DNA from 3 places in the Pseudomonas sp. KH_046_1 genome. Region 2 is predicted to be linked to each of the others. Evidence: predicted binding sites of a transcription regulator. Region 2 holds the regulator's gene; each other region holds the start of a gene.
The links. Region 2 encodes sigma-54, which starts transcription at its own class of promoters, with help from an activator protein. Its sites were predicted from a motif close to ANTGGCATNNANNTTGCTNT; they were not measured.
Positions count from the first base shown of each region.

Region 1 (6,316 bases), 930 kb from region 2:
TTGAATTGCCACTCTCAAAATGTGACTGGCCCGCTACCCGGGCCAGCGTGGCTGTGCCAATCTTTGCGGCACTTGCACGACATGGACGGCGATCACTTGAAAATGCTCATTCTGCTTGGGGCCATGCTGTTCGGCTCGCCCTTGTATGCCGCACAGCTGAACCTGGAGCTGGGCGCGAACAGTCGCACCTGGCAGACCGAGCAATTGCTCAAGCATCCTCAGGTTCAAACCATCGACATCAGCAACGACGTTTCCTACAAGCGGGACATGAGTTACCGCGCCGTGCCGCTGTCCGCGCTGCTGACCGGCATCAAGCCTGAGGACCACCTGCAAGCCGTGGCCCTGGATGGTTTTGCCGCCGAAATGACCGCGGCGCCGTTGCTCAATACCCAAGGGGCACAGGCGTGGCTGGCGATTGAAGATCCGGCCAAACCCTGGCCACCGCTATCGGAAGGCAAGCCAGGCGCCGGGCCGTTCTATCTGGTCTGGAGCAATCCGCAGGCCGGCAATATCAGCCCCGAACAATGGCCGTTCCAGGTGGCGAGCATCAAACGCCTGGCGCCCGTAGCCGAGCGCTTCCCTGCCCTGCTGCCCGATCCGGCGTTGAAGGCTGATGATCCGGTGAACAAGGGATTGGCGTTGTTCCAGAAAAACTGCCTGGCCTGCCATCGACTCAATGGCGCCGGGGACGCGCAATTCGGGCCGGACCTGAATATTCCGTACAACCCGACCGAGTACTTCGGTGCGGACTTCCTCAAGCGTTACATTCGCGATCCACAGAGTTTGCGTCAGTGGCCGCAGGCGAAAATGCCCGGGTTCTCGGCCGAGGTGTTGCCGGATGGGGATCTGCAGATGCTGGTGGGGTATTTGAAGCATATGGTTGGGCGCAAGGTGAAGCCCTGACCCACATTGTCCTGTGGGAGCGAGCCTGCTCGCGAAGGCGGTGTGTCAGCGACAAAGTCCTGACTGAAAAATCGCTTTCGCGAGCAGGCTCGCTCCCACAAAGGTTCTGCGGGGTATCCAGTTACTGCTGTTGAACCGAAATCACCGGCGCTGGCGTCGGTGAAACCAGCACCTTGGCGTGCATCTGCTCACACCCACCGCCCCGGCGCATCCCGCGCACCGGGCAGGCATCCAGGTAATCCAGGCCCACCGCCAGTTTCAGATGGCGTTCCGGCCGGGCCAGTTCATTGGTCACGTCGAAGCTGTACCAGGCGTCATCCAGCCAGGCTTCGGCCCAGGCGTGGCTGGCCAGGTGTTCGCTGTTTTCGCTGTACAGATAGCCCGACACATAACGCGCGGGAATGCCCAGGCTGCGGGTGCAGGCGAGAAACGCGTGGGTGTGGTCCTGACACACGCCGGAGCGTCCGGCAAAGGCCTGGGCCGCGCTGGTGTCCACTTCCGTGGAACCCGGCGTGTAGGTCATATGCTGGTTGAGGCCATGCATCAGATCGATCAACGCCGTGCGATCGCGGCGTTGCTTGCACTCCTTCTCGGCGAACGCACGCAGGGCGGCGTCGGCTTCGGTCAAACGGGTGAAGCGCAGAAACGGCAGTGCCGACTGGCTCTCGTGTTCGGCCTCACGCCATTCGTCGATATCGACCTGGCCACGGGCGCCGATAATGATCGCTTCATGGGGCTCGTCCATGGTCAGCACATGCAGGATGTTGCCGAACGGATCGAGCTGCGCCCGCACCGGACGCGGCAAGTCGAGCTGCCAGCTAAGCACGTGCTGGCGCTCGCTGTCGTGGGGAGTCAGGCGCAGATACTGGATGCTCGCCCGCACCTTGTCTTCGTAGTGATAGGTGGTCTCGTGGCTAATGGAAAGTCTCATGCGGCCTCCAGATAAGAACTGTGAATCGCGTTACCCAACTGGCGCACCAGCGGGATGAACTCGGTCAGCCAGGCGTGCAGGCCTTCTTCGAGAATTTCATGGATGCCGGTGTAGCGCAGGCGTGCGTCCATTTCTGCCGCCAGGCGTTGTGCGGGACGACCATTGGCCCCCGGCAATTGCGCGAGGATCAGGTCGATTTCTTCGGTGCAGGCGCGCAGGGATCGCGGTACATCGACCCGCAGCAACAGCAATTCGGCGACATGCCGGGCGCCGGGGGCGTCGCGGTAGATTTCCGTGTAGGCCTCGAACGACGACAACGCCCGCAACAACGCGCTCCATTGGTAATACGCATGGGCGGTGCCATCGCTGACCGCTTCGGCCTGATCGCCGGCCATTTCGTAGCGGGCATCGAGCAGGCGCAAGGTGTTGTCCGCCCGTTCGATAAAGGTCCCCAGACGAATGAAACGAAACGCATCGTTACGCATGATGGTGCCGTAGGACGCGCCCCGGAACAGGTGGGAACGTTCCTTGATCCACTCGCAGAAACGGCTCATGCCGTAGCGACTGAGGCCCTGTTCGGCGATGCCGCGAATTTCCAGCCAGGTGGCGTTGATGTTTTCCCACATGTCGGCGGTGATGCGCCCACGCACCGCATGGGCGCTGGCCCGTGCGGCACCGAGGCAGCTGTAGATGCTCGCCGGGTTGGCCGCATCCAGGGCGAAAAAATGCAGCAGCCGTTCGGCATGCAGTTCGCCATGGCGCTCCAGGTAATCGTCAAGGGTGCCGGTGATCAGCAGCGGCATGGCCAGTTCGTGCAAACCATCGCCACGACCGTCCTGCGGCATCAGCGACAGCGAATAACTGATGTCGAGCATCCGTGCGAGGTTTTCCGCCCGCTCCAGGTAACGCGACATCCAATACAAATCCGAGGCAGTTCTACTTAACATGACAGGCTTCCTTTAATCCTCGACCACCCAGGTGTCCTTGGTTCCGCCGCCCTGGGAGGAATTGACCACCAGGGAGCCTTCGCGCAGGGCGACGCGGGTCAAGCCGCCGGGCACGACCCGGGTTTCACGGCCCGACAGGACAAACGGCCGCAAGTCGATGTGGCGTGGTGCAATACCGTTTTCGACAAAGGTCGGACAGGTCGACAGCGACAACGTCGGTTGCGCGATATACGCATGGGGCTTGGCGATGATCCGCGCGCGGAAGGCTTCGATTTCCGCCGCCGTCGCTGCCGGCCCCACCAGCATTCCGTACCCGCCGGAGCCTTGGGTTTCCTTGACCACCAGTTCTGGAAGATTGGCCAACACGTGGGAAAGCTCAGAGGGATTACGACATTGCCACGTAGGAACGTTCTTCAGGATCGGTTCTTCATCGAGGTAGAAACGGATCATGTCGGTAACGAACGGGTACACCGACTTGTCGTCCGCCACCCCCGTGCCGATGGCATTGGCCAGCACCACGTTGCCGGAACGGTAGGACGACAGCAGCCCCGGCACACCGAGCATCGATTCCGGGTTGAAGGCCAGGGGATCGAGGAAGGCGTCGTCGAGGCGACGATAAATCACGTCGACCGCTTTCGGCCCGTCGGTGGTACGCATGTAGACCTTGTCGTCACGCACGAACAGGTCCGCGCCCTCCACCAGCTCCACACCCATTTCCCGCGCCAGGAACGCATGTTCGAAGAACGCACTGTTGAAGCGCCCCGGCGTCAGCACCACCACGCTCGGGTTATCGATGGGGCTTGAGCTTTTCAGGGTATCGAGCAACAGGTTCGGGTAGTGGTCGATGGGGGCGATGCGTTGCGCCGCGAACAGCTCGGGGAACAGGCGCATCATCATCTTGCGGTCTTCGAGCATGTAGCTGACACCGCTCGGTGTACGCAGATTGTCTTCGAGCACGTAATACGTGCCGTCGCCGTCGCGCACCAGGTCGACGCCGGAGATGTGCGAATAGATATCGCGGTGCAGATCCAGGCCCTGCATTGCCAACTGGTACTGCTCGTTGGCCAGCACCTGCTCGGCCGGAATGATGCCGGCCTTGATGATGCGCTGCTCGTGGTAAAGGTCGGCGAGGAACATGTTCAACGCCTTGACCCGCTGGATGCAGCCGCGCTCGACAATCCGCCATTCGCTGGCGGGGATACTGCGGGGGATGGTGTCGAAGGGAATCAGGCGCTCTGTCCCTTGCTCATCACCGTAGAGCGTGAAAGTAATCCCGGCGCGATGAAACAGCAGATCGGCCTCGCGTCGCCGTTGTGCCAAAAGCTCGTCAGGCGTCTCGGCCAGCCAACGGGCAAACTCCCGATAATGCGGGCGGACCTGGCCGCCGGCATCGTACATCTCATCAAAATAGGTGCGGATCATGCCGTACTCCTTGTCACTCGGACGTCCAGACCTTCGCAAGGCCCGTGCCATCGGCATAAACGCTTAGATTTCAATCGGTTGGATAATCAAGACGCACGCAACGCACCAATCCTGTGCGACAAATGCCCCAACCTGATTGCCCCCGCTTCATTGCAAGGCGCTGTGATCGCCTATCACCAGCATAGTCTGTAGGAGCCAGCTTGCTGGCGAAGGGGCCCATGAGTCATGCGTCGCTCTTCGGGGACGCCTTCGCTGGCAAGTCGGATCGCCGCACCGCAGCTCCTACGGGGTCGTGTTCAATGTCCTGTCGGCGAAAATGAAAACGGCCAACCCGAAGGTCAGCCGTCATTGCTGGTTGTCACTGTTCATAAGGTTATGCGAGTCGCCCTCGTACCTCCTGCTTCACACCCCAGCCTTCGATGATGCCGCCCAACGGCTCAACCACTGCTTCGAAACCTTGTTCGAAGTCGCCGATGTCGTCGTAGGTGGCATACATGACCTTGCACAGCTCCAGCGCCCAGGCGCCGTCGTCGCGCACACTGATTTGCGCATTCAGGGATTCACCACGGTGGAAATGACCTGCCGCCCTGCGTGCCCGCTCCTCGTCCGGGAAAATGGCGTAGAACTCGATGGGATGAAACCGCGAAAAGTCAAAACCGCCTTCTTTCATGCGGCGCAGCACACTGCTGCTGATGTCTTCTTGATAGGCTGTGCTCATGAAACGTCCTCCTCAAAACGATGGATAGACTTTCCGTACTCCCTCACCCGCAACCGAACAGCGCGAGCGACGGCAACCGATGTGCCGGCGGGAAACAAGCATGGAGCTGACAAGACCAGACCTTAGCGATTCATTCGCTGATCTCGCCTGCAGAGTAGCCTCAAGATAGAGCCTCTGCCAAGGCCTGGATGTGAATGCGAGAGGTGTTGCTCAGATTGGAGTAATGCCGAGGATTTGAATGCTGTTCTGGGACTTGAGCTCTTTGACGCACGCATCAGTGGTCCGCCCTTCCAGATCGTTCAGATCCAGTTCGGCAGCGACAGGAAGAAGCCGGGCCTTGATGAGCTTGGCGGCACGCTCGTAGTCCGGGCGCTCGGTGCACTCAAAGACTTCGTCGATGGTTTCGCCATGATCATCCACGAAAGTGACTTTCCACTTTTGCATTGGTGCCTCCTCGATAAAACCCATGGATGGGCTTATCTCTATCTCGACCTTGTTAGCTGGCTAATTGTTCCGACTTGCTCGCGAAGAGGGTATGTCAGTTGACAGAATTGTTGACTGATACACCGCTTTCGCGAGCAAGTCGGATCGCCGCACCGCCGCTCCCACAGGATTGGTGCGTAGACAGAAAGATCAGTCGTTACTTGGCTTGTTTATCGCCTGCAACACATACTGAGGCAAGGCGAAGGCGCCGATGTGGATTTCAGGATTGTAGTAGCGGGTGATGATGCCGCTGCCCGTGAAGCGCTGTTGCAGGGTTTCGCGGGACAACTTGCGATAAGCGGTATTGGTGGCGCCCCAGGCGAAGGTCATCGAGCCACCGATGTAGGTCGGCACGGCGGCCTGGTAGAAGTGCCAGTCCGGGAACAGGCTGCGCAGGCGACCGGCGGTGGTCTTCACTTCTTCGATCTGCATGAACGGCGTGCCGTTCTGCGTCACCAGGATGCCGCCTTCGTTCAGGCAACGGTGGCAGGCCTGGTAGAAGTTTTCCGAGAACAGCACTTCGCCCGGCCCGATCGGGTCGGTGGAATCGGAAATGATCACGTCGAACTTTTCAGTGGTGGTGGCGACGAAACGCATGCCGTCGTCGATCACCAGGTTCAGGCGTGGATCATCGAATGCACCCTTGGAGTGGTTCGGCAGGAATTCCTTGCACATGTCGACCACGGTGCCGTCGATCTCGACCATGGTGATGTGCTCGACACTGCGGTGCTTGGCCACTTCACGCAACATGCCGCCATCACCGCCGCCGATGATCAGCACGCGCTTGGCAGCACCGTGCGCCAGGATCGGCACGTGGGTGAGCATTTCGTGGTAGATGAACTCGTCGGCTTCGGTGGTCTGGATCACGCCGTCCAGCGCCATCACCCGGCCCATGCGCGGGTTTTCGAAGAT
Region 1 covers NZ_CM174481.1:1,882,821-1,889,136, reverse strand. Annotated here, with positions in the region: gene AC3IT9_RS08670 (c-type cytochrome) at 82-903, shown strand; gene AC3IT9_RS08665 (transglutaminase family protein) at 1,025-1,834, opposite strand; gene AC3IT9_RS08660 (alpha-E domain-containing protein) at 1,831-2,781, opposite strand; gene AC3IT9_RS08655 (circularly permuted type 2 ATP-grasp protein) at 2,794-4,203, opposite strand; gene AC3IT9_RS08650 (ribonuclease E inhibitor RraB) at 4,577-4,921, opposite strand; gene AC3IT9_RS08645 (hypothetical protein) at 5,132-5,365, opposite strand; gene speE (polyamine aminopropyltransferase) at 5,555-6,316, opposite strand, start outside.
Region 1: AC3IT9_RS08655 (circularly permuted type 2 ATP-grasp protein) is a predicted target of sigma-54. The motif match lies at 4,236-4,255, and genes of this name have one in related genera.

Region 2 (6,316 bases):
CTGGCCAAGGCCATCGATGAACAACTGGGCGGCCTCGACAGCTTCAAGGAAGCCTTTACCAAGGCTGCATTGACCCGCTTCGGCAGTGGCTGGGCCTGGCTGAGCGTAACTCCGCAAAAGACCCTGGTGGTGAAAAGCAGCGGCAACCAGGACAGCCCATTGATGAACGGCAATACGCCGATTCTGGGCCTCGACGTCTGGGAACACGCCTATTACCTGCGTTATCAGAACCGTCGTCCGGAATACATCAGCGCGTTCTACAACGTGATCAATTGGCCGCAAGTCGCTGCGCGCTATCAGACCGCACTGGTTTAAGTCTTTTATAAAAACAATCCAAGGCAGGGCTATGGGCACTGAAACACTGGCGATCGGAAGTGGACGGATGTTTCGTTACGCGTTTGGATCGCTGTTACTGCTGGCGGGTATGAGCCTATTGGTTGCCCATGGGCTGGCATGGCTCGACCTTGAGCCGAAGTTGCTACGTGCACTGCAGGGCGGTGCGATCTGCGCCTTGGGTACCGCGCTGGGCGCGGTGCCGGTGTTGGTGATTCGGCGGATGCCACAGATGCTCAGCGACACTTTGCTTGGGTTTGGCGCTGGCGTGATGCTCGCGGCGACGGCATTTTCGCTGATCGTTCCGGGCATCTCTGCCGCCGAAGGGCTTGGCCTGTCACCCTGGGCGTCCAGTGGGCTGATCAGCTTCGGCATTATGCTCGGCGCATTCGGGTTGTTCCTGGTGGATCGGAAGGTCTCCGGGGCCAGTCCGGACATGCTGGTCGGCACGCTGGAGCGACCGGTCATTCCTCCGCGGATCTGGTTGTTTGTGTTTGCGATCATCGCCCACAACATCCCGGAAGGCATGGCTGTGGGTGTTTCGGCCGGTGGTGGAATGCCTGACGCCGACAGTCTCGCCATGGGCATTGCCTTGCAAGATGTGCCGGAAGGGTTGGTCATCGCTTTGGTACTGGCCGGGGCAGGGATGTCCAGGATCAAGGCGTTCCTGATCGGTGCCGCATCTGGGTTGGTCGAACCTGTGTTCGCACTGCTATGCGCGTGGCTGGTGAGCCTGGCCGAACTGCTGCTGCCTTTGGGATTGGCACTGGCGGCGGGGGCGATGTTGCTGGTGGTGACCCATGAAATCATTCCCGAGTCGCGCCGCAATGGTCATGACAAGCTTGCCAGCCTCGGGCTGCTGATGGGGTTCTGTTTGATGATGGTGATGGATACAGCGCTGGCTTGATTTGTGGCAAAGCTCCCTCGCCACAAAAGCTCACCTGTCGGAGTGTTATTCGCCTTCGTCGAAGAAGTTGTTGATCAACGCCACCAGCGCGTTCAGCGCTTCCTGTTCCTGCTCGCCTTCGGTGCTCAAGTGAATCGTGGTGCCTTTGCCGGCGGCCAGCATCATCATCGCCATGATGCTTTTGCCATCGACCATGGACTCTGGTGTACGACCGGCCCGGATCTGGCACGGGAACTGACCCGCCACCCCAACGAATTTTGCAGAAGCGCGAGCATGCAGGCCCAGCTTGTTGATGATTTCGATTTCCAGAGCAGGCATCGCGGTGTGAATCCTTTAGCTGAGGTCGCGGTGGCGAACCTGGACGTTCTTCAGTGATTTTTGCAGCGCCTGCCCCAGACGCTCGGTCAGGTAGACGGAACGGTGATGTCCGCCAGTGCAGCCAATGGCAATGGTGACATAGGCGCGGTTGCTGGCGGCAAAACGCGGCAGCCACTTTAGCAGGTATGTGGAAATGTCCTGAAACATCTCTTCGACATCCGGTTGTGCCGCCAGATAGTCGGCAACCGGTTGATCGAGCCCGGACTGTTCGCGCAATTCCGGTTTCCAGTAAGGGTTGGGCAGGCAGCGCACATCGAACACCAGGTCGGCGTCCACCGGCATGCCACGCTTGAACCCGAAGGACTCCACCAGGAACGCAGTGCCCGGCTCTGGCTGATTCAGCAGGCGCAGTTTGATGGCGTCGCGCAGCTGGTACAGGTTCAGGCTGGTGGTGTTGATCTTGAGATCGGCGAGGTCGGCAATCGGCCCGAGCAGGTCGCTCTCGACGCTGATGGCTTCGGCCAGCGAGCGGTTGGCATTGGTCAGGGGGTGACGTCGGCGGGTTTCCGAGAAGCGCTTGAGCAGGGTTTCTTCGTCGGCGTCCAGGTACAGCACATCGCACTGGATGTGGCGGGCACGGACTTCCTCGAGCAGGTCGGGGAAGCGTGACAGGTGGCTGGGCAGGTTGCGCGCGTCAATGGAAACGGCGACCAGCGGCTGTAACAGCTCGGTATGAACCAAGGCGCGTTCGGCCAACTCCGGCAGCAGGCCGGCAGGCAGGTTGTCGATGCAGTAGTAGCCGTTGTCCTCAAGAACGTTGAGGGCGGTACTTTTACCTGAGCCGGAACGGCCACTGACGATGATCAAGCGCATGATTACTGACCGTTTTGCTCGTCCAGGACAACCTGATACAGGGCTTCGTTGCTTGCAGCACTACGCAGCTTTTCGCGAACTTCCTTGCGGTCGAGCATGCTGGCGATCTGTCGCAGCAGCTCAAGGTGCGCATCGGTGGCGGCTTCCGGGACCAGCAGCACGAACAGCAGGTCAACCGGCGCACCATCGATGGCGTCGAAATCGATAGGGGCGTCCAGGTGCATCAATGCACTGATGGGCGAAACACAGCCCTTGAGACGGCAATGTGGAATAGCGATTCCATTGCCAAACCCGGTGGAGCCGAGTTTTTCACGGGCAATCAGTGCCTCGAAGACATCTTGCATCTCCAGGGCCGGCACTTCGCGGGCGATCAGATTGGCAATTTGTTCGAGGGCTTTCTTTTTACTGCCTCCCGGCACGTTCACCAGGGAACGGCCGGGGGTCAGGATACTTTCAAGTCGGATCATGGGTAGGGAGTGTTAACGACCGGTTGCGCCCTGGAGGAGGCTCTGGGTCTTTTCCTTATGTTTTTTGAGTTGTTTATCCAGCTTGTCGGTGAGTGCGTCGATCGCGGCGTACATATCGGTATGTTCCGCGTTTGCGACCACTTCATTCCCGGGAATATGCAGCGTGGCTTCGATTTTCTGCTTCAGTTTTTCGACGGTCATCGTGACCTGCACATTAGTGATCTTGTCGAAATGTCGCTCCAATCGTTCGAGTTTTTCGCCGATGTAGGTGCGAAGAGGTTCGGTCACTTCCAGTTGGTGTCCACTGATGTTGACTTGCATACAGCTTCTCCTTCGTTGCCAGTGCATAAAGCGGTAGATCAGATGATCTACCACTGGAACGCTGTGGCGTGGCTCTACATCAACCGCTTGCGTTCGCTCGAAGGCGCGATCCCGAGGGATTCGCGGTACTTGGCGACGGTGCGGCGAGCCACCTGAATGCCTTGTGCCTCCAGTAAACCAGCGATCTTGCTGTCACTCAACGGCTTTTTCTGATTTTCCGCGGCAACCAGTTTTTTGATGATCGCCCGGATCGCCGTGGACGAGCATTCGCCGCCTTCGGAGGTGCTTACGTGACTGGAGAAAAAGTACTTCAGTTCATAAATGCCCCGGGGGGTGTGCATGAACTTCTGGGTGGTCACCCGTGAAATCGTCGATTCATGCATGCCGACCGCTTCGGCGATGTCATGCAGGACCAGCGGCTTCATGGCTTCGTCGCCGTACTCCAGAAAGCCGCGTTGATGCTCGACGATCTGGGTGGCAACCTTCATCAGGGTTTCATTGCGGCTTTGCAGGCTCTTGATGAACCAGCGGGCCTCCTGCAACTGATTGCGCATGAAGGTGTTGTCGGCGCTGGTGTCGGCGCGGCGCACGAAACCGGCGTACTGGGCGTTGACCCGCAGACGTGGCACCGACTCCTGATTCAGCTCCACCAGCCAGCGCTCGTTGTCCTTGCGCACGATAACGTCAGGAACGACGTACTCGGCTTCGGTGGACTCGATCTGCGAGCCCGGGCGCGGGTTGAGGCTCTGGACCAGTTCGATGACCTGGCGCAGTTCATCTTCCTTGAGCTTCATGCGGCGCATCAACTGGCTGTAGTCGCGGCTGCCAAGCAGGTCGATGTAATCGGTGACCAGGCGCTTGGCCTCGGCCAGCCAAGGTGTCTTGGCTGGCAATTGACGCAATTGCAGCAACAGGCATTCACCCAGGTTGCGGGCGCCGATGCCGGCGGGCTCGAACTGCTGAATGCGGTGCAGGACGGCTTCGATTTCGTCCAGTTCGATGTCCAGTTCCGGGTCGAAGGCTTCGAGGATTTCCTCGAGGGTTTCGTCCAGGTAGCCCTGATTGTTGATGCAGTCGATCAGGGTCACGGCGATCAGGCGATCGGTGTCGGACATCGGGGCCAGGTTCAGCTGCCACAGCAAGTGGCTCTGCAGGCTTTCGCCGGCCGAGGTGCGGGTGGTGAAGTCCCACTCGTCGTCGTCACTGCTGGGCAGGCTGCTGGCGCTGGTCTGGTAAACGTCCTCCCACGCGGTGTCGACGGGGAGTTCGTTGGGGATGCGCTCGTTCCAGTCACCTTCATCGAGGTTATCAACCGTCGGGGCGCTTTCCTGGTAGGAGGGCTCCTGGATGTCAGTGTTGGGCTTTTGTTCGGCGTTGTCGGCCAAGGGGTCGGAATTGTCGAAGTCGTCGCCTTCTTCCTGGCGTTCGAGCATCGGATTGGACTCCAGGGCCTCCTGGATTTCCTGTTGCAGGTCCAGGGTCGACAATTGGAGCAGGCGGATGGCCTGTTGCAGCTGCGGTGTCATCGTCAGCTGCTGGCCCATTCTCAAGACTAGCGATGGTTTCATGGCAGGGGCTTAACACCTTATTCGCCGGCGCACATGCGCCATCCACTACAGGGCGCCGGGGCGCCAAACATAAGCAAATTATATGCCTGAAACTGAATGGTTTGCCTAGAGCGCTGTAACAATAAAAGCTGCAAAGTTTTGTTGACAGGTTGCTCCGGCTGGCTCCTGAACATCTTTGAAGCGTCGGGTTTGCCTGGAGCGCTGTAACAATAAAAAAGAGTTGATTTTTTATCGAGACAAGCGCCCGTCGACTGCTCTGGCACCTCGGTGTCTTACAGGCGGAATTCGTGGCCCAGGTACACTTCCTTCACCAGGTCGTTGGCCAGGATGGTTTCAGCGTCGCCTTCAGCGATCAGTTGACCGTCATTGACGATATAGGCGGTTTCACAGATATCCAGGGTTTCACGAACGTTGTGGTCCGTGATCAGCACGCCAATGCCTTTGGCCTTGAGGTGGTGAATGATCTGCTTGATGTCACCGACCGAAATCGGGTCCACGCCGGCGAAGGGTTCGTCGAGGAGGATGAATTTCGGGTTGGTGGCCAGGGCGCGGGCGATTTCAACGCGGCGGCGCTCACCACCGGACAGGCTCATGCCGAGGTTGTCGCGGATGTGGCTGATGTGAAATTCCTGCAACAGGCTTTCCAGCTCTTTGCGACGACCGGCCTTGTCGAGCTCCTTGCGGGTCTCGAGGATGGCCATGATGTTGTCGGCCACCGACAGTTTGCGGAAGATCGATGCTTCCTGCGGCAAGTAGCCGATACCGGCCTTCGCGCGGCCATGCATCGGCTGGTGGCTGACGTCCAGGTCATCGATCAGGACGCGGCCCTGGTCGGCCTGTACCAGGCCGACAATCATGTAGAAGCAGGTGGTCTTGCCGGCGCCGTTCGGGCCAAGCAGGCCGACAATCTGACCGCTGTCGATGGACAGGCTGACGTCGCGCACGACCTGGCGGCTCTTGTAGCTCTTGGCCAGATGCTGAGCTTTCAGAGTTGCCATTACTGAGCCTTTTTCTCGTCGGTTTTCTTCTTCGGCTGGATCACCATGTCAATACGCGGGCGCGCCTCGGTGACCTTGCTGCCTGTGGCGCGACCGGCGCTGGCGAGCTTCTTGTCCGTGTCGTAGACAATTTTCTCGCCTTGGGTGACGTTGTTGTCCTTGTCGACAACTTTGGCCTTGTCGATCAGTACGACGCGATTTTGCGCGGCGTGATACTGGATCGTCACGCCCCAGCCCTGAACAGGCTTGGTATCGCCAGCTGTTTGCAATTGCTCGAAGTACGCCAGGTTGCCCACCGAGGTCACTACGTCGATGTCGCCAGCCGGGGTGCGGGTAATGGTAACGGTGTTGCCTGTCACCTTCATCGAGCCTTGGGTGATGATCACGTCACCCTTATAGGTAGCAATACCTTGCTTGTCGTCCAGTTGGGCATCGTCGGCCTGAATGCGGATAGGCTGCTGTTGATCTTCCGGCAGAGCCCAGGCGCTCACGCTTCCCAGTGCTGCGCCCAGACTGAGCAAAATCGGGAGG
Region 2 covers NZ_CM174481.1:952,563-958,878, forward strand. Annotated here, with positions in the region: gene AC3IT9_RS04190 (superoxide dismutase) at 1-315, shown strand, start outside; gene AC3IT9_RS04195 (ZIP family metal transporter) at 347-1,240, shown strand; gene AC3IT9_RS04200 (HPr family phosphocarrier protein) at 1,286-1,558, opposite strand; gene rapZ (RNase adapter RapZ) at 1,574-2,431, opposite strand; gene ptsN (PTS IIA-like nitrogen regulatory protein PtsN) at 2,434-2,898, opposite strand; gene hpf (ribosome hibernation-promoting factor, HPF/YfiA family) at 2,911-3,219, opposite strand; gene AC3IT9_RS04220 (RNA polymerase factor sigma-54) at 3,294-4,787, opposite strand; gene lptB (LPS export ABC transporter ATP-binding protein) at 5,060-5,785, opposite strand; gene lptA (lipopolysaccharide transport periplasmic protein LptA) at 5,785-6,316, opposite strand, start outside.

Region 3 (6,316 bases), 1.0 Mb from region 2:
CGCAAACTCAAAACGCCAGGTGCGGAGAAGCCCTTTGGCCATGAACTGAGTTATAGCTATTAGCCACTAATTTGACCAGCACTGTAGGAGCGAGCTCGCTCGCGATGGACTCAAGAACACCGCGTACATTCAGAAAGCACGCGTTATCGTTGTCGACCATCGCGAGCAGAGCTCGCTCCTACACAGATCCAGGTGTCAACGAGCCATGATTTTCCAGGCACGATGGATTTTGGCGTTGCGGGAAAAATCCGGATCGATGGTCTGGGCAGTGATCTCCTCGACCGCATAACGCTCGCCGAGATTGGCTTCCAGTTCGAACTTGCGGAAGTTGTTGGAGAAGTACAACACGCCGCCGGGCGCCAGTCGTGCCATGGCCAGGTCGATCAGTTGCACCTGGTCGCGCTGCACGTCGAAGACACCTTCCATGCGCTTGGAGTTGGAGAACGTCGGCGGGTCGATGAAGATCAGGTCGTACTCGTCACGACTGGCTTCGAGCCACGCCATCACATCGCCCTGCTCCAGACGGTTCTTGTCGGAAAAACCGTTCAGCGACAGGTTGCGACGCGCCCAGTCCAGATAGGTTTTCGACAGATCGACACTGGTGGTGCTGCGCGCGCCGCCCTTGGCCGCATGCACGCTGGCGGTCGCGGTGTAGCAATACAGATTGAGGAAGCGTTTGCCGGCCGCCTCTTTCTGGATACGCATGCGCATCGGACGATGGTCGAGGAACAGACCGGTGTCGAGGTAGTCGGTGAGATTCACCAGCAGCTTGATCCCGCCTTCATTGACCTCGACGAACTTGCCCTGTGCTGCCTGGCGCTCGTACTGCTTGGTGCCGCTCTGACGCTCGCGGCGTTTTACCACCACGCGGCTCTTGTCGATGTTCAACGCCTGCGGGATGGCTGCCAGGGCATCGAACATGCGCGCCGAGGCCTTTTCCGGATCGATCGATTTCGGCGCGGCGTATTCCTGGACGTGGACCCAATCGTGATACAGATCGATGGCCATGGAGTATTCCGGCATGTCGGCGTCATACACGCGGTAGCAGTCGATGCCTTCACGCTTGACCCACTTGCCCAGGGTCTTGAGGTTCTTTTGCAGACGGTTGGCAAACATCTGCCCGCCTTCGCTCAGGCGCGGCTGCTCGATCACCGGGGCCGGGGCTGGAACCGGTTTGATCGGATTGCCGTTTTTGTTGTATTTGCGCTCTTGCGGCTCGCTCGGCGCTTCATCGTAGGCCGCTTGCTCTCGCTCGGCCTGACGCTGTTCCGGAGTACGACGCTCACCGGTGACGAACTGATCCGGCAGCACCTTGATCAGCAACAGCTTGCACGGCAAGGCGCCGTTCCAGAACGAATACTGCTTGTGGCTGCGGATCCCCATGCGCTTGCCCAGGTCCGGCGCACCGGTGAACACCGCCGCCTCCCAGTTCAGGCAGGCCTGACGCAGGCGCTCGCCGAGGTTCTGGTAGAGGTAGAGCAGGCTCGCCTCATCACCCAGACGCTCGCCGTACGGAGGGTTGCAGATCACCAGGCCTTTCTGGTTCTGGTCCGGGCGCGGCTCGAAAGTCGCGACTTCGCCCTGGTAGATCTTGATCCACTCGCTCAGGCCGGCACGCTCGACGTTGTTGCGGCCCGGTTGAATCAGCCGTGGATCGGCTTCGTAGCCGCGGATCCACAATGGTGTCTTGGCCAGACCGGCAGCGGCGCGCTCGGAAGCTTCTTCGTGCAGTTTTTTCCACAACGCCGGGACGTGACCGAGCCAGGCGGTGAAGCCCCACTGCTCGCGACGCAGGTTCGGCGCGATGTCGGCGGCGATCATCGCCGCTTCGACCAGGAAGGTGCCGACACCGCACATCGGGTCGGCCAGTGCGCCGCCTTCGGCCGCGATACGTGGCCAGCCGGAACGGATCAGGATGGCGGCCGCGAGGTTTTCCTTCAGCGGTGCCGCACCTTGCTGCAGGCGATAGCCGCGCTGGTGCAGGCTGTGGCCCGACAGGTCCAGGGAAAGAATGGCTTCGCCGCGGTCCAGGCGCAGGTGAATGCGCAGGTCCGGGTTGAGCTTGTCGATGGACGGACGGTCGCCTTGCGGGGTGCGCAGTTTGTCGACGATGGCGTCCTTGACCTTCAGCGCGCCGAAGTGGGTGTTGTCGATACCCGAGCCATGGCCGCTGAATTCGACGGCCAGTGTGCCGTCATTGAGCATGTGGTCTTGCCACTCGATGTCCAGCACGCCGTGGTACAGGTCTTCGGCGTCCTTCATCGGGAAACGCTTGAGCACCAGCAGCACACGGTTGGCCAGGCGCGACCACAGGCACAGGCGATAAGCGGTTTCCATGGTGGCCATGCCGCGCACGGCAGAGGTGTGCTCGCGCGCTTCCTCAAGGCCAAGCCCGACGGCTTCCTCGATGAGCAGGCCTTCAAGGCCTTTTGGGCAAGTGAGGAAGAGTTCGAAATGATCGGACATGGGAATTCCAGAACCTTTAGCTGAGTGACCGGGCAACGCATTGCCGGTCCGTTTTTCAATCAGGCGCTTTTCTCGAAGAGCGCCCGCGTGGCACGAAGGTGTGCCGTTCCACCCCTGCTGCCCGGGTTAAATGAGCTTAGATGCAAGGACAGAAAAAAAAGTTGATGCAACAAAATGTCATAAGTCGACCCTTCGTCGAATAGTGCTTCCCGGCAACGGGAGCCATTCTCACTAAAGGATTAAGCCCATCATCCAGCGCAGGGCCGATCATACCGGGGTTTGGCCAATAAATACGCTAAAAACACGCTGTTACTTATGGCCTTAGCACATGAATAGTTACGTCCTTATGACAAAACGATCATTCCCTCGATGTGACGCATTGGTTAGAACTCAATACAGGTTGGCGCCGCAATGACGCCAACACCTTGGCTCGTCACGCCGGCAACGAGCCGCCAACGGCAGAGTTTTTCTGCCAGACCTCAATAGAGGTCGACGCGATAAATACAGTCAACAAGTGAGGGCAACACCCTATGAGAAGACTTAAGCGTGATCCGTTGGAAAGAGCATTTTTGCGCGGATATCAATATGGCGTTGGTGGCAAATCCCGTGAGCTTTGCCCATTTACTCTACCGTCGGTACGTCAAGCCTGGATCAACGGCTGGCGAGAAGGACGCGGCGACAACTGGGACGGTATGACCGGCACTGCGGGAATCCACAGACTCAACGAACTTCACGCCGTCGGCTAATTACAGGGCACAACACTCCGACACGACAATCTGAACTTGTACTGAATTAACCACGCACGTCCCATCCGGACGGCGGGCTCCGGCCCAGGGGCTCCTTTATGGAGCCCTTTTTTATGCCTGCTCCTACAGGGGATCAGCGTAGCGCTGCGATTGCGTCTACCGACTCGCGAATCAGCGCCGGGCCTTTGTAGATGAAGCCCGAGTAGATCTGCACCAGGCTCGCGCCTGCGGCGATTTTCTCCGCCGCGTGCTTGCCTTCGGTAATACCGCCCGCCGCAATGATCGGCAAACGTCCGCCCAGCTCCGACGCCAGCACTTGCACCGTGTGGGTGCTCTTGTCGCGAACCGGCGCGCCGGACAAACCACCAGCTTCTTCGCCGTGCTCCATACCTTCGACGCCTACGCGGCTCAGGGTGGTGTTAGTCGCAATGACCGCATCCATCCCGGTTTCGATCAGCGCCTGCGCAACTTGTGCGGTTTCTTCGTCGCTCATGTCCGGCGCGATCTTGATCGCCAGCGGTACATGCTTGCCATGACGCAATGCCAGTTCCGCGCGGCGCTCGGCCAGATCGGCCAGCAACTGCTTGAGCGAATCACCGAATTGCAGGCTGCGCAGGCCCGGCGTGTTCGGCGAGCTGACGTTGACCGTCACATAGCTGGCGTGGGCGTAGACCTTGTCCAGGCAGATCAGGTAGTCGTCCACGGCACGCTCGACCGGCGTATCGAAGTTCTTGCCGATGTTGATGCCCAGCACGCCCTTGTACTTGGCCGCCGCCACGCGGGCCAGCAGGTGATCGACGCCGAGGTTGTTGAAGCCCATGCGGTTGATGATCGCCTCGGCTTCCGGCAAACGGAACAGGCGCGGCTTCGGGTTGCCCGGCTGCGGACGCGGGGTGATGGTGCCGATTTCGACAAAACCGAAACCCAGTTGGGCAAAACCATCGATGGCCGCGCCATTCTTGTCCAGGCCGGCGGCCAGCCCCACAGGATTGGGGAAGTCCAGGCCCATGACATTCACCGGCAGCTTCGCCGGGGCCTTGCACAGCAAGCCGTTGAGCCCAAGACGCCCGCCCGCGCCGATCAGGTCCAGGGACAGATCGTGGGAGGTTTCCGGGGAGAGTTTGAACAACAGCTGACGGGCCAGGGTGTACATGGGCGGATTTGACTCGATTGGCGGCGAATTGAGGCGGCGATTATAGCCGGGCAACGGGGTGGCAAGCGAGGCGCGTGATCAAATCAACGGATAATGGCATATGCCTTGCACCACTCTGGGCACCAGCACCCATGCCAACGACCGAATGTGTGCAAAGACAATGGCGTCGTCCCCGGCCTGCTCATGCAAGAACTCGGGACGACGTTTTTTTTGCAAGGTGAACACGCGATGAATGAACCGTCAGCCGGCCCTCTGGCCTGGGTCAATGGCAGCGATGCCCCGGAAAAAACCGAAATCAATCTCGGCTTCATGGCCCTGAGCGACTGCGCCTCGGTGGTTGTCGCCGCCACCCAGGGCTTCGCCCAACCCCACGGCCTGACCCTGAACCTCAAGCGTCAATCGTCCTGGGCCAACCTGCGGGACAAACTGGTCAGCGGCGAACTCGATGCCGCCCACAGCCTCTACGGCCTGGTTTACGCCGTTCACCTGGGCATCGGTGGCGTGGCCGCGACCGACATGGCTGTGTTGATGGGCCTGAATCAGAACGGCCAGAGCATCAACCTGTCCCGCGGCTTGCAGACACTTGGAGTGACCAGTCCTGAAGCACTGGATCGGCACGTGCACCAAACTCGCTCAAAACTCACCTTCGCTCAGACGTTTCCCACCGGCACCCACGCCATGTGGCTGTATTACTGGCTCGCCAGCCAAGGCATACACCCGCTGCTGGATGTCGACAGCGTGGTGGTGCCGCCGCCGCAGATGGTCGCGCACCTGCGGGCCGGGCGTATCGACGGGTTCTGCGTCGGCGAACCCTGGTCCGCCAGCGCCGTGCAACAGGACCTCGGCTTCACCCTGGCCACGACTCAGACCATCTGGCCCGATCATCCGGAAAAGGTCCTCGGCTGCACCCGTGCGTTCGTCGAGCAATACCCCAATACCGCCCGGGTGTTGGTGATGGCGGTTCTGGAAGCCAGCCGCTTCATCGAAGAAAGCACCGAGAATCGCCGCAGTACCGCACAATTGCTCAGTGCCGCGCAGTACCTTGACGCGCCACTGGACTGCATCGAACCACGCCTGCTGGGCGAATACGCCGACGGCCTTGGCCACCGCTGGCAAGACCCGCACGCGCTGCGCTTGCATGGGGATGGCGAGGTCAACCTGCCGTACCTGTCCGACGGCATGTGGTTCATGACCCAGTTCCGCCGCTGGGGCTTGTTGCGCGATGATCCGGACTATCTCGCGGTGGCCCGGCAGGTCCAGCAACTGGACCTCTACCGTGAAGCCGCCCGTGCCGTCGGCGTCGCTTCATCAGCCGAGCAAATGCGCAGCAGTCAGTTGATCGACGGCAAGATCTGGGACGGCTCGGACCCGGCCGGTTATGCCCGCAGTTTCAAACTGCACGCCATGAGCGACAGCTCGCACCGATCCGCCAGCCGCTGACAGGAGACCACGAACATGCTGCGTATCCTGCTGATCAACGACACCGCCAAAAAAGTCGGACGCCTGAAGGCCGCCCTGACCGAGGCCGGATTCGAAGTGATCGATGAATCCGGCCTGACCATCGACTTGCCCGAACGCGTCGAAACGGTGCGTCCGGATGTGATTCTGATCGATACCGAGTCACCGGGGCGCGATGTCATGGAACAAGTGGTGCTGGTGACTCGCGACCAGCCACGACCGATTGTGATGTTCACGGACGAACATGACCCCGATGTGATGCGACAGGCGATCAAGTCCGGGGTCAGCGCCTACATCGTCGAAGGCATTCACGCACAACGCCTGCAGCCGATTCTCGACGTGGCCATGGCACGCTTCGAGAGCGACCAGGCCTTGCGTGCCCAGTTGCATGCCCGCGACCAGCAATTGGCCGAGCGCAAGCGCATCGAACTGGCCAAGGGACTGCTGATGAAGATGAAGGACTGCAACGAGGAAGAGGCCTACACGCTGATGC
Region 3 covers NZ_CM174481.1:1,955,348-1,961,663, reverse strand. Annotated here, with positions in the region: gene rlmKL (bifunctional 23S rRNA (guanine(2069)-N(7))-methyltransferase RlmK/23S rRNA (guanine(2445)-N(2))-methyltransferase RlmL) at 196-2,466, opposite strand; gene rmf (ribosome modulation factor) at 2,997-3,212, shown strand; gene AC3IT9_RS08980 (quinone-dependent dihydroorotate dehydrogenase) at 3,346-4,365, opposite strand; gene AC3IT9_RS08975 (CmpA/NrtA family ABC transporter substrate-binding protein) at 4,594-5,805, shown strand; gene AC3IT9_RS08970 (ANTAR domain-containing response regulator) at 5,821-6,316, shown strand, end outside.
Region 3: AC3IT9_RS08975 (CmpA/NrtA family ABC transporter substrate-binding protein) is a predicted target of sigma-54. The motif match lies at 4,458-4,477, and genes of this name have one in related genera.